4 regions of the Virgibacillus sp. L01 genome follow, and region 1 is predicted to be linked to each of the others. Evidence: riboswitches for the same ligand, from Rfam matches in the RefSeq annotation. Region 1 holds a riboswitch; each other region holds the start of a gene.
What was found. A riboswitch is a leader RNA that binds a small molecule or an ion and turns the genes downstream of it on or off. The one in region 1 is predicted to bind S-adenosylmethionine.

Region 1 (3,156 bases):
CTCAGCTTTAAAAGGATTTGTTCTTGAATAAGACGACGCCTTCACTTCTGTCCCTGCTTCAGTTAAGGCTGTTTGAGTAGCCGATTGGGCCTCAAGTGTATCACGCAACGATCGTAAGACACCTTCTATCCACTCTGAAGCATCATCGTCAAAGTCAACATCACAATCTACTCGCGGGTAAATCCGCTCACCACCTAATTCCTCCAGTCTTTTATCAAGATCCTGCCCAGTCTGACAGAAGAACTCGTAGGACTGGTCTCCCAATGAAAGTACCGAAAAACGCAGACCTGGCAATTTAGGTGCTTTTCTACTATTTATGAATTCATTGAAAGATATGGCATTATCAGGTGGATCCCCTTCTCCGTGAGTAGCCGTCACAATCAATAAATCTTGGACTTTTTTTAGTTCCTTAGGCTTGAAATCATCCATTGATGAGAGAGTCACCCTATGGCCATCATCTTCTAACTTCTGCTTCAATTCCTCAGCAAGTTGTTGCCCATTTCCGGTTTCAGATCCAAAAAGAACCGTTATTTCTCTTGAAGTGGCCCGACCCACTTCAGATGATACTTTGACACCTAGTTGATTCTTATCAGCACCACCATCAGCCAGCTGAGACTCAGTTGGTCCAGAAGCCATCATATAACCACTAAGCCACGCTTTTTGTGCTTCCGTTAATGTAGGCAAAAGGCGATTTAGAGACTCTATTTGTTCTTGATTAAATGGGCTGTTTTTCACCTGTAATTGCAAAAAATATTCACCTCACAAAAGAATGGTTTTTTAATTTATTGGTATTTTTGTCATGCCTTGTTTTCTGAAAAATAGCTCTGGACCTCCAAAATCATCATCTGACCCAGGCCTACTTGATATCAGTGTTATTAGTCAGAACCATGAATGCCACACTCTGTTTTATTAAATCCTACCCACCTACCTGCTCGTGTATCGTCGGAGTCACTTACAGAAAATGTACATGGAATACAACCGATACTCGGATATCCCTGATCATGTAATTCATTGTAATCCAAGTCGTTTAGTCGGATATAATCCCAAACGTCTTCCCAGGTCCAATGAATTAGAGGGCATACCTTGATAGATTTAAATTTCTCGTCCTTATTAATAAAATCTGTTTCCTTACGACTTGCTGATTGTTCTCTTCGTAGACCAGAGATCCAAGCTGGAACCCCACTTAACGCTTCTTCAAGCGGCTTTATCTTTCTAATGTAACAACATTGGTTGGGCTCGCGTTTCCAGAGTGCCGATCCATGTTGTTCTGCTTGCTCATCTAACGTCAATTTTGGTTTTTTTAAATGAATGCGCAGCGAGGGATACCTTTTCTTTACCTTTTCAATAAGATCGTATGTTTCCTGAAAATGTATCCCCGTATCAAGAAAGACAATCTCTGCATCCTCTTTTACTTTTGAAATTAAATCAATTAAAACAATACCTTCAGCACCAAAACTACAAGCGTACACGAGAGAGTTTCCAAATGAATCATAGGCCCAATCGATAATACTGGATGCTCCTTTAGTGTCGTCAGTCGGAAGCCAATCTTCAAACGGGGCTCCATTGAAATCACTATAGGTAACTAAATTGTTATTCAAACTTTATCCCTCCACCAAAAATTATTTTTTACATGAAATCAAAAAGCTTATATTGGAATTGGACAGATAACAGCATCAAAAAACCCCCTTCTTATCAAAAAATAAGAAGAGGGCTTCACTAATATACTAGTTGTTAGCTCTTCTTATCTTCCAGACCTATAGTCTGTAGGAGTTGGCACAGTATTTATTAAACCTGTTGCCGAGGTTTCCTAGGGCCTTTCCCTCCACCTCTCTAGATAAGAAAAATTGATAATTTTTATGAAATTGTTGATGATTATTCTATGCCGTAAAGAATAAAAAGTCAACATAAATTTCAGAAAAATATTATTAATACTAAATTCTGACTACTGCCGCATGATGTTTTATGCTAAAATTAATAAAGCTATATAGGAGATGATGTATATATGAAAAAAGATCTAATCGAACGCCTAACTAGATATGTGAAGATTGATACACAGTCTGATGAAAGCAATAAAGATACCCCGTCTACACCAGGTCAATTTCAACTTGCTAACTTACTAGTAGATGAGCTGAAGACAATTGGTATGACTGATGTAACAGTCGATGACAACGCATATGTAATGGCGACACTGCCATCAAATTCAGATAAAGTAGTACCCGCAATTGGATTCCTGGCGCATCTGGATACTGCTACTGATTTCACCGGCAAAGGTGTGAATCCAAAAGTTGTGGAAAACTTTGATGGGAACGACCTTACATTGAACAAAGATTTAGGAGTTGCTTTAACTGCTAAAGATTTCCCCGAGCTCCCAGGCTACAAGGGTCACACCCTGATCACTACAGACGGGACAACCTTGCTTGGTGCAGATAATAAAGCAGGAATAACTGAGATTATGACTGCGATGGATTACTTAATCAATCACCCAGAGATTAAACATGGAGACATACGTGTTGCCTTTACACCTGACGAAGAAATCGGACGCGGCCCTAACAAGTTTGATGTGGAACGATTTAATGCTCCATATGCATATACCGTCGATGGTGGCCCATTGGGAGAATTACAGTATGAGAGCTTTAACGCTGCAGCTGCCAGAGTTACCTTTAAAGGCAACAGTGTGCACCCTGGAACTTCTAAGAATAAAATGGTTAATGCCGGAAAATTGGCAGCGGAATTCATCAGCAAATTCCCCCAACACGAATCACCTGAGCATACAGAAAAGTACGAAGGCTTTTACCACTTAATTTCCGTTCATGGTGATGTCGAGAAAACTGTTGTAACTTATATCATTCGTGATTTTGACAAAGATAATTTTAAATCCAGAAAAGAAACAATGCGTAAATTTACGAATGACATTAACGAAGACTATGGCGAAAATTGTGCAGAACTGGAAATGGCTGATCAATATTACAACATGCGCGAAAAAATTGAGCCTGTAAAAGAAATTGTTGATATTGCCTATGAAGCTATGATAAATTTGAACATTGATCCCCTTGTAAAACCAGTTCGCGGCGGCACAGATGGATCACAGCTTTCCTATATGGGCTTGCCGACACCAAACATCTTCACTGGCGGTGAAAACTACCACGGGAAATTTGA
Region 2 (3,156 bases), on a different contig from region 1:
GTTTCAGAAGTTCTTGAGTGTTGCAGTACTGTCACGGCTTTATTTAAGCTCTCCCCAGCCATTTCTGTAATAATTGCATTTTCGTGGGTTGTTTCAGCTATAAATAATAACGCCTTATATAAATCTTTTAATTTAACAATCTCGTCTTTATGCACATCAATGCTTAGCGGTTCTTTTCCTAACGTAAATTTAATTTCGATATCCAAATCGATTTTCCCTGCTGTCTCAAGGGATACATCTGATATCTTGTATTGTGAGTATGGATAACGATTTAGCGTTCGTTTAGAAGAAGCAGCATTTTCCCCATTCACATGAATTAGTGCCAGGTTGGTGAAGCAATATTCATCTGCTTTTGTCTTAATAAGGAAGTAGATTTTTTCATCATCTTCGTGTCGGACGTAATCATCCGCGTCTGTCTTATCATAGTCCTCGGGGCCAATAATCCTGCCAATATCGGATAAACCCAGTGCATCTGAAGCTAATTTTTTAAACATTCCTGTGACTCCCCTTCTTATAATTATTTTCAGAATTATTATACCATTAATGGACTCCAATGACACTCACCCATTCCTCTGTCTGTGAATAGGCTGTTACGATATTCAAAACGGAGGAGTGAAAGACCAACATGAATAGAGAATTTTATTACACTGTTCAGCCAGGTGATCATCTCGGGTTGCTGGCTGAGCGATTCCGTACACCAGCAGAACAGATTTTCAAAGATAATCCCGGGATAGACCCGTACAATCTTCGAGTGGGGAAACGCCTGCTTATTCCAGTGAAACAATCCACTTTCAGGCAGGATGATTGTATCAGTCAAGCAGAATTCGAATTTAGAAGCAGTAATCGTAAACTTTGGGAAGAGCATGTTGCTTGGACCAGAATGACAATTATCAGTTTGACGTTTAATCTACCGGATGTGGAATTTGTTATCGCACGTCTTCTGCAAAATGCTACAGACATGGGGGATGCAATCAGACCCTGCTATGGTGACCGTCTAGCTGATATATACGCTAATTTGATAAAAGAACATCTCTTATTTGCCGCTGACCTTGTTAAAGCTGCAGTAGCAGGTGATCAGCAAGCAGCAATGGCCGCTGAACAAAAATGGTACGCTAATGCAGATGAGATTGCCAGGTTCTGGAGCAGTGTAAATCCTTATTTGTCCGAGAAGGGTGTTAGAGATATGTTTTATCAGCACTTAGATTTAACAAAACAGGAAGCAGTATTTATGATAAATATGGATTACCAGAAAGATATTCAAATATATGATGAAATTGAGGAACAAGCTTTAACGATGTCGGACGCCATTTCAACTGCAGTAGTAAAACAATTTCCTGAACTATTTGCCTAGATTAATTGAGTAGAAGGCATATGCCTCTTACTCAGCTTACCTATTGCTGCGGAAATTTATATACGCAGCCTTTAAAGACTCTTAAAAGCTAACCTCTATTAAATTTCACTCACGATTCAAGTCAGATTTCTGAGATGCTCTCTTCCTTTCTATACTCTCAACATTATACTCCATCAAAGGCTTAACAAATTTCTCATAACGTTCCTTTTTGAATCTCTCTAATTCCTCTGGCGTCATATCCTTCGTTACCTCCGACACATGACGCCCCGGGAGTTCATCAAACTCCTCCTTTGTCATCCATGTTACTTTGCCATTTTCGACAATAAAATGTTTCATAATAATTCCTCCTTCACATATTAAAAACCCCTTCATGCGTTGGATGCATAAAGGGGTTTTCTACCGATTTATCACTCAAAGCATAGGCCTTGCTGGTGGGAGCACCTTACATTTGCAGGTTGCTGTGACGTCGTTGAGCCAGTTCTCTCGATCACTCTTGATAGCTATTCACTTACATAAAGTATATATGAATTTTCATGATATTTCAATACATAATCACCAGCACATTAATTCATCGATGTTGGGTTACACTACTATAAAGGCTGTTTTCTAAAAGTTTGTTGCCTTATCAAAGTAATGAAATCATACCGTAGTGATTATAAACTGCGACATACTTTTTAAACAGTTTAGCGCTGTTATACCGCTTCGGAAATACACTTCGCGCACCAAGGGCGGCTGATCAGCCTTCTTGCTCCTACGTCGGTGCGAAGTCTCATCTAGGCCTTAGTTCCCACAGGAGTCTACGTGTATTTCCTCCGCTGTTGACTGGAGTATGATTCGCTATAGAATAAATGTGTGAAAGCACGGTCCGAAGACACCGCAGAGTAGCTAAATGAAGGCCCTTCCCGCGGAAAGCATCCGCCCGTAGCGATCCCGAACGGTGGGACGAGAGTTTATAAAGATTATTCCAGCAGTTACGTTGCAGTTTATAGCAACTCAGAGGGTTAAAGAGCAGTAAAACATACAGAAAAGCAACTAGTAAAAAACGGATTGCGGTGAGTTTAATGGTAGTGATAATCATTCAAAATCTTATCCCACTCTACGAATTAAGCCTATTGAATGTTTCATTGTCCCAATTAATTGAAGACCACAGAGAATTCAATGACACACTTAAAGCATATTGGCATCAGAAAGTATATTTAACACCTAGATGGTGGTTCTTGGTTATGCTCAGCTTACTGCCCGCGATTATCTGGTGGATGTTAGTTAATAAGAAAAGAATTATCGAGATTACAGCATTCGGATTATTCTATGGTGTTGCAGCAATTATTCTTGATTCTATTGGAAGCAACGCCCTAGCCTGGACTTATCCTTACATCCTTTCACCATATTTACGCCCGCAATTATATCCTTATGATGTTGGTGTTGTAATCATTTCCTATATGTTTTGTTATCAGCTGTGGAGTGACAATTTTAAAAAATTCCTCATATTTTCAGGACTGCTAGCTGCTTTTTTAGCCTTTGCTGCTGAGCCGATTATGGTATGGCTAGGCCTTTACAAAGCAATATACTGGAAACATATTTATTCATTCCCCATTTACTGGCTTTTAGGCATAATATGCTGGGGAATCATTATGTATTTTAAAAAATTGGAACAGGAGAGATAGATAATTCTTATTTCTTCTGTTCTTTTCTATGGAAATAATGAATGTTTTAGCTTTTTATATCGTCTATATAAATGAAGGGTTAAAAAAGTAATAGGGGAGATTTACATGTCTAACAAAAAAGCGTTATTAGTAATTATTATA
Region 3 (3,156 bases), on a different contig from region 1:
GTTGAATCTGTAAAAACGGTTTCCGAATTATATGCCCCAATTAGCGGAAAAGTTGTTGAAATCAACGAAGAATTAGAGGATAGCCCTGAATATGTTAATGAATCACCATATGAAAAAGCATGGATGGTTGTATTGGAGCCATCTGACGATTCAGAGCTAAATAATCTACTATCTGCTGAACAATATCAGGAAATAATTGAGGAAGATTAATCCTGTTAATAAGACTGACTGTACACTGTAATCTGGTAAAGTCGGTCTTTTTTTTAGTTGTTTTCAAAAGGATCTTTAACTATTCCAACTGCCTGGTTAGAGGCTATACTGAATACTACGAATCGATCACCCCTAGTCTGTGTAGCATTCTATATCAATCGTCAATTGCAACAGTCATTTAATTAAATAACCTTTTTTCATTTTCATACTTAATAATATAGTTTGGGCATAAACTACCTATACGAGTCAATTTGATTTAGTCATTATTTATCGATTAATGTTACGAACTAATGTGTTATCGTTCGTAAATTCATAGCAGTCTTTGAATGGAACTTAAAACGTCTACCTGCATATGAAATAACAGGGCTGGCATATTTACAAGTAATTTGGAATTACTGCTTTATTTTGAGTAATGAAGGACTCTATACAGAGATTCAACTAATTATTGGATGTGAATTGAAATAAGTAGTAAAATTAATGATTAATGCATTCAGAGAATTAAATGTAAGGAGTGCATGTAATGATGACAAATGAAGTAGAAAAAGTTATCATTGTTGAGGGACTAACTGATAAAAAACAGGTCAAACGGGTGATAACAGATAATGTTGAAGTGATTTGTACGAATGGGACACTCGGTGTTGAACGATTTGATGAGCTGTTGGAAACGTATGATTTGGATAATAGGGATGTTTATATTTTAGTTGATGAGGATAGTTCAGGGATAAAACTGCGCAAACAGTTAACGCGTGAGCTACCACATGCTGAGCACATTTATGTGAGCAGCGAGTATCGTGAAGTGGCAACAACTCCCGAAAACATACTTGCAACTGCCTTGATAGGCAAGCGAATCGAGGTTAATCCCATATTCTTGATTTAGGGTGGTAGTATTGCAACAGATTAATGAGGAACAATTAGGACAAGAGCATTATTTATTATATATTTATACACCATTTTGTGGGACATGTGCATTGGCAAAATCGATGCTGGATAAGATTGAATCGGTTCATAAACAGGATATTTTTCATAGCATGAATGCCTCGCTGCACCCGGAGTTTATGCAGGATAATGAAATTGAAAGTGTACCATGCTTATTAATAAAGGATGGTAACGAGATCAAAGAAAAAATCTACGCATTTAAATCAATTGCCAATATATATAGCTACCTAACGGACTACGAACCATCTTTATTTTCAGATGAATAATTTTATTGACACATGCTAATATGCGTGCTATTATCTAGATTATCGAATTTCAATTAAATAGTTTATATCTCTTATCTTGAGCGGTGGAGGGGCTGGCCCTATGAAACCGCGGCAACCTCAAATGTTTTTTATTTGAAAGGTGCCAACTCCTGCAAAGCAACTGCTTTGACAGATAAGGGAACGTAAAGACTACATATATTACGTCTTTCTGTTCTCTTACAGAAAGGCGTTTTTCTTATTTAGTAGGGCATAATAGTGGATGACAAAGGAGGAATACTTGTGATTTCAATAGAGGGTTTAAGTAAAGTCTTTAAATCAAATAAAAGCAACATTACAGCAGTGGAAGATTTAACCCTTGATATAAACGAAGGAGAAATTTTTGGTGTCATTGGGTATAGTGGTGCTGGAAAAAGCACATTTGTAAGATTATTAAATCGGCTTGAAGAACCAACAGGTGGGAAAATAGTAATTGATCAGCAGGAAGTGACTGCATTAAATTCAAAACAGCTTCGGTTAGCACGTCAGGAAATAGGCATGATTTTTCAACATTTTAATCTATTGTGGTCACGGACCGTTAAAGATAATATTGCATTTCCATTGGAGATTGCAGGCGTGTCAAAAAAAGAGCGTGATGAACGTGTTCAGGAGTTAATTGAATTGGTCGGCCTTACAGGAAGAGAAAGTGCTTATCCTTCTCAGTTAAGTGGCGGTCAGAAACAGCGTGTTGGTATAGCGAGGTCACTAGCGAATAATCCTAAAGTATTACTGTGTGATGAAGCAACATCAGCACTCGATCCGGAAACAACCAATGCGATATTGGATTTGTTAGTGGATATCAATCAAAAGCTTGGTTTAACGGTTATTCTGATCACCCATGAAATGCATGTGATTCGCAAAATATGTAATCAGGTTGCAGTAATGGAAGAAGGTAAGATCGTTGAGCAAGGTGATGTGCTGGATGTATTTTTACAGCCGAAGAAATCTGTTACGAAGAAATTTGTTGAACAGGTGATGGGTACGAACGAAGAAGATGATGGTGTAGCCCATTTAATTGATACCTATGACAGTGGTAAAATTATCCGTCTCCATTTTGTTGGTGAAACAACAAACCAGGCATTAATTAGTCAAGTCGCCAAAAGATTTGCAATTGATATCAACATATTGCAGGGAAAAATCACTCAAACGCAACGTGGTGCTTATGGAACACTATTTGTACAGGTTGATGGCGAGTTGAGTGAAATTGATAAAGGAATAAACTTTATAACAAATGAGACCTCAGTGGAAGTGGAGGTGGTTCGCGATGCTAACTAATCTTTTCCCAAATTTGAATATGGAGGATTTATGGGTTGCTACTTACGAAACCTTTTACATGACCATCCTTTCATTATTTGGAACGTTTATCTTAGGTATACTGTTGGGATTACTGCTTTACCTGACAATGAGAGGGGGGATTTGGCAAAATAAATTTCTGAATTTAATTGTGGCATCAATCGTAAACGTATTCCGAGCGATTCCATTTATTATTTTAATATTACTTTTGTTCCCCTTTACTGACTTTTTGATTGGGACTATACGGGGGCCGAATGCAGCTTTACCAGCGTTGATCATTGGTGCTGCGCCATTCTACGGAAGACTTGTAGAGATTGCACTGAAGGAAGTCGATAAAGGCGTAGTCGAAGCAGCGAAATCAATGGGCGCAAAGACACGTACAATTATTTTTCGTGTGTTATTACCAGAGTCAATG
Region 4 (3,156 bases), on a different contig from region 1:
GTAGTTTCCTCGGCATAAGTGTGTTGTGACAATTAAGTCCTCAGGCTTATTCTCTAAAGCGCCATTAACTACTCGTAACGCCAGGTCAATTAAATCTTCTCTTGAATATTTCCCCTCATTAAATGGGATATCTGGAGCGGATAGTCCAGCGATGTATACATCATCTAATTGCAGGTATCGTACACCGGCATCGTAAAATGCTTTGATCGCATCCTGGTAGGTTTTAATAATATCACTTGCATAGTCTTCGATGTTTGGATAGATATCTGTATTATGAATGCGAGCGTTAAAGAGCTGGTTAGGACTAGGAATAGCTTGCTTTACGAGTGCCCGTCCATCAACAATTTCGTTTAAATCAGTGAAATCTTTTAGGAATGGGTGGTCCGGATTAAATGAAACCTTACCAGTATTCCGTACGTCATATTTCTCTGTTTCCAATCCCTCGAATTGGTATCCTTGCTCAGGTACATATCCTTCAATTCCGTTTAGATGCTCTAGAAAGTCCAAGTGAAACCATGTACGGCGAAACTCCCCGTCTGTAACAACTTCTAAGCCAAGTTCAATTTGCTTATCAACAACACGCTTGATTTCTTTTGTCTCGACCTCTCGTAATTGTTCTGCTGTAAGTTTGCCTTCCTTGTATTCTAGTCTTGCTTTGTGTAAATTATCCGGGCGTAGTAAGCTTCCGACGTGCTCTGCTCTGAATGGTGGTGCTTTTGTTAATGATACTGACATGCAAATTCCTTCTTTCTGATTTTAAAAATTAATTTGTATTAGTTAAAATCTTTACGCTTTTAACCGGTAGTTCTGATTATGTTCTTGGAGTGTTTTATCTGTCCCGAACAAGAAATGCTTTTCCATGTCTGGGGAATATTTCGAGTTTACTGTTTTAACTCCTACAGCTTCAGCTACTGAACGCAGCATTGCTGGTGAGGCACCGCAACAAAGGCCAATATAATTTATCCCGATGTCGTTTGCCTCTTTTGCCCAGGCTGCCAGTTCGTATCGGTTATGGTAAAGCGGGTCAAGTGCAGTCGGAAAAGTTGTTTCTAAAGGCAGATGGCAGCTGCATCCTCCATCCGGTAAATTAAAGAATGTCGGGTTTTCATCAGTAGTGCGGTATGGGATAGGAAGTCCACCCACATAGCCATCTACATTGTTACGTATGTCAGCAAGGTAAGGCTGCATTGTTTCAGGACCCCGGAAACAATTCATGCCCACAACCAGTGCGCCATTTTCAGAAAGAATTTTACATGATTCTTCTACAGTGTAGCCATCCCTTAATACATTTTCTCCCATTAGTCCGAACGTGATGACTGCTGGTAGGTCCTGTTTCAAAATTTCTTCCAGGGCTATTTGTGCCTCTTCATGGTAATAGAATGTTTCCCCATTAATGAAATCGACGCCCTCTTCCTTGCACCATTTTATCATTTCGGCAAAAATACCTCTGACTTTAGTCTTGGATTCAGGGTCTTCGGGATCGAAAATATTGGTATTTGAGATATTTCCAGCCACCAACGCTTCTTCGCTGGGATGTTCTTTAGCAACCTCTTTTGCTAAGCGGACAGCATTTCGGTTTAATGGCTCTAGTAGATCTTCTTTGCCAATAATACGCATTTTTTCCCTGTGTGCATTATACGTAAAGGCTAATACAACGTCTGAGCCTGCGTACATATAATCTCTATATGCCTGTTTAAGCGCTTCTGGGTTATCAAGTGCAACCTCTGGAACAAATGATCCTGCTTGCAAATACCCTCTACGTTCTAATTCAAATAAATACCCTTCTCCAACAATAACAGTTCCATCTTTTAAACGTTCTTCTAAATTACGCTTCAATCGTTTTCCTCCTCTTAAATAAAATAAAAAAGCCCACTTCTGAAAATAGAAGAGGGTTTGTTACCGTTAAGTATCACTCTCCTTATCTTCAAGCTTTAAGCATTTCAGCTTCTGGAATTAGCACAGTATTTAAAATCTGTTGCTGAGGTTTCAACGGGCCAGTCCCTCCACCTCTCTGGATAAGAAAATTATTCAATTTTGTATTATTGAATACAATACAACTCTTGCAAATGAATGTCAAGAATATTTTTAGCATTTGAATTAATTTCATCATTCAATAATAAAACAGTAAATCCAAACTATTTGTAATTTGCTATCCCTGTTGATTTCCACTGCAGGCGGACGCTTTCCATGGGCATGGCTTGAGCCTCCTTGCCCCGGCAAGAGGTATGCCGGCGTCGTCCGCAAAGGACGGTTTTTCATTTAGTCGCACTGCGGGGTCTCAAGGCTCATGCTCATTCCGCTTGGTTCAATCGCAAATACATTTGCTATTCCCGCAGGAGTTGCCGCCCTCCGTTTCAATCAATGATAAAAGTACTTTGAATGAGCGATTTTCCTTTTGATAAAACACATTTGTCCAAGCTTATATATTTTCAACTTCTCTAACTAAAGCTTCCGGTCGTTTAAATGTATAACACTAAACACAATTGTGCCCACGGATTTGCCGGATCCTCATTCCGCTATTTACCCTTTTTAGCCATATTTTTAACTGATATTGGGTAAATAACGGAACGAGGATCCGCTTCAAGCCTAACAGGACGGTTTTTCACCCATTTAACGGAACCACGATCCGCTTCATTACTTTGAGATTCACATTCCGATAACCTTTCTTCTCATTTCTGCCACTACCTCTCTAATAATCAACATAATAGGATCGGAATTGGATTGGACTAGATGAGAGCTCGAAATCAGTAGAATTCGCCTCAGGATCAGCGAAAATAAACACCATCAAAATTTAAATCCTTTTTCAGGGTTGTTTGAACGTGGTATATGTTAAAATTGCGTTAGAGAGTTGTTGTAGAGGAGGCCAATCCATGAATGTCGTATCCATTGACTTTGAGACGGCGAATGAAAAAAGAAACAGTCCCTGTGCGATCGGTGTTGTTGTCGCCAATGAAAATGGAATTGTTGATGAATTTTATAGTTTAATAAATCCAATGATGCATTTTAGTTCGTTTAATACGCGTATTCATGGGATACGAGAGGAAGATGTGGCAGATGCGCCGACGTTCGCAGAATTGTGGCCGACGCTCAGTGATTATTTATCTCATAACATAGTTATTGCGCATAACGCCAGTTTTGATATGAGTGTCATTCGAA

Region 2: another riboswitch for S-adenosylmethionine. It lies ahead of ACTWQM_RS04980 (hypothetical protein); the one in region 1 lies ahead of ACTWQM_RS11135 (phosphoadenylyl-sulfate reductase).
Region 3: another riboswitch for S-adenosylmethionine. It lies ahead of ACTWQM_RS18600 (methionine ABC transporter ATP-binding protein); the one in region 1 lies ahead of ACTWQM_RS11135 (phosphoadenylyl-sulfate reductase).
Region 4: another riboswitch for S-adenosylmethionine. It lies ahead of ACTWQM_RS05195 (homocysteine S-methyltransferase family protein); the one in region 1 lies ahead of ACTWQM_RS11135 (phosphoadenylyl-sulfate reductase).

Annotation. Positions count from the first base shown of each region.
Region 1 is NZ_JBQQCP010000005.1:123,264-126,419, forward strand. Features, by position in the region: gene ACTWQM_RS11130 (assimilatory sulfite reductase (NADPH) flavoprotein subunit) at 1-747, opposite strand, end outside; gene ACTWQM_RS11135 (phosphoadenylyl-sulfate reductase) at 876-1,598, opposite strand; SAM riboswitch class I at 1,739-1,841, opposite strand; gene pepT (peptidase T) at 2,003-3,156, shown strand, end outside.
Region 2 is NZ_JBQQCP010000001.1:1,082,117-1,085,272, forward strand. Features, by position in the region: gene ACTWQM_RS04970 (PH domain-containing protein) at 1-494, opposite strand, end outside; gene ACTWQM_RS04975 (LysM peptidoglycan-binding domain-containing protein) at 626-1,351, shown strand; gene ACTWQM_RS04980 (hypothetical protein) at 1,457-1,687, opposite strand; SAM riboswitch class I at 1,753-1,854, opposite strand; gene ACTWQM_RS04985 (CBO0543 family protein) at 2,413-3,015, shown strand; gene ACTWQM_RS04990 (D-alanyl-D-alanine carboxypeptidase family protein) at 3,121-3,156, shown strand, end outside.
Region 3 is NZ_JBQQCP010000013.1:73,537-76,692, reverse strand. Features, by position in the region: gene gcvH (glycine cleavage system protein GcvH) at 1-210, shown strand, start outside; gene ACTWQM_RS18610 (toprim domain-containing protein) at 734-1,087, shown strand; gene ACTWQM_RS18605 (thioredoxin family protein) at 1,098-1,412, shown strand; SAM riboswitch class I at 1,481-1,591, shown strand; gene ACTWQM_RS18600 (methionine ABC transporter ATP-binding protein) at 1,692-2,723, shown strand; gene ACTWQM_RS18595 (methionine ABC transporter permease) at 2,713-3,156, shown strand, end outside.
Region 4 is NZ_JBQQCP010000002.1:27,366-30,521, forward strand. Features, by position in the region: gene ACTWQM_RS05190 (5-methyltetrahydropteroyltriglutamate--homocysteine S-methyltransferase) at 1-735, opposite strand, end outside; gene ACTWQM_RS05195 (homocysteine S-methyltransferase family protein) at 787-1,836, opposite strand; SAM riboswitch class I at 1,916-2,022, opposite strand; gene ACTWQM_RS05200 (3'-5' exonuclease) at 2,871-3,156, shown strand, end outside.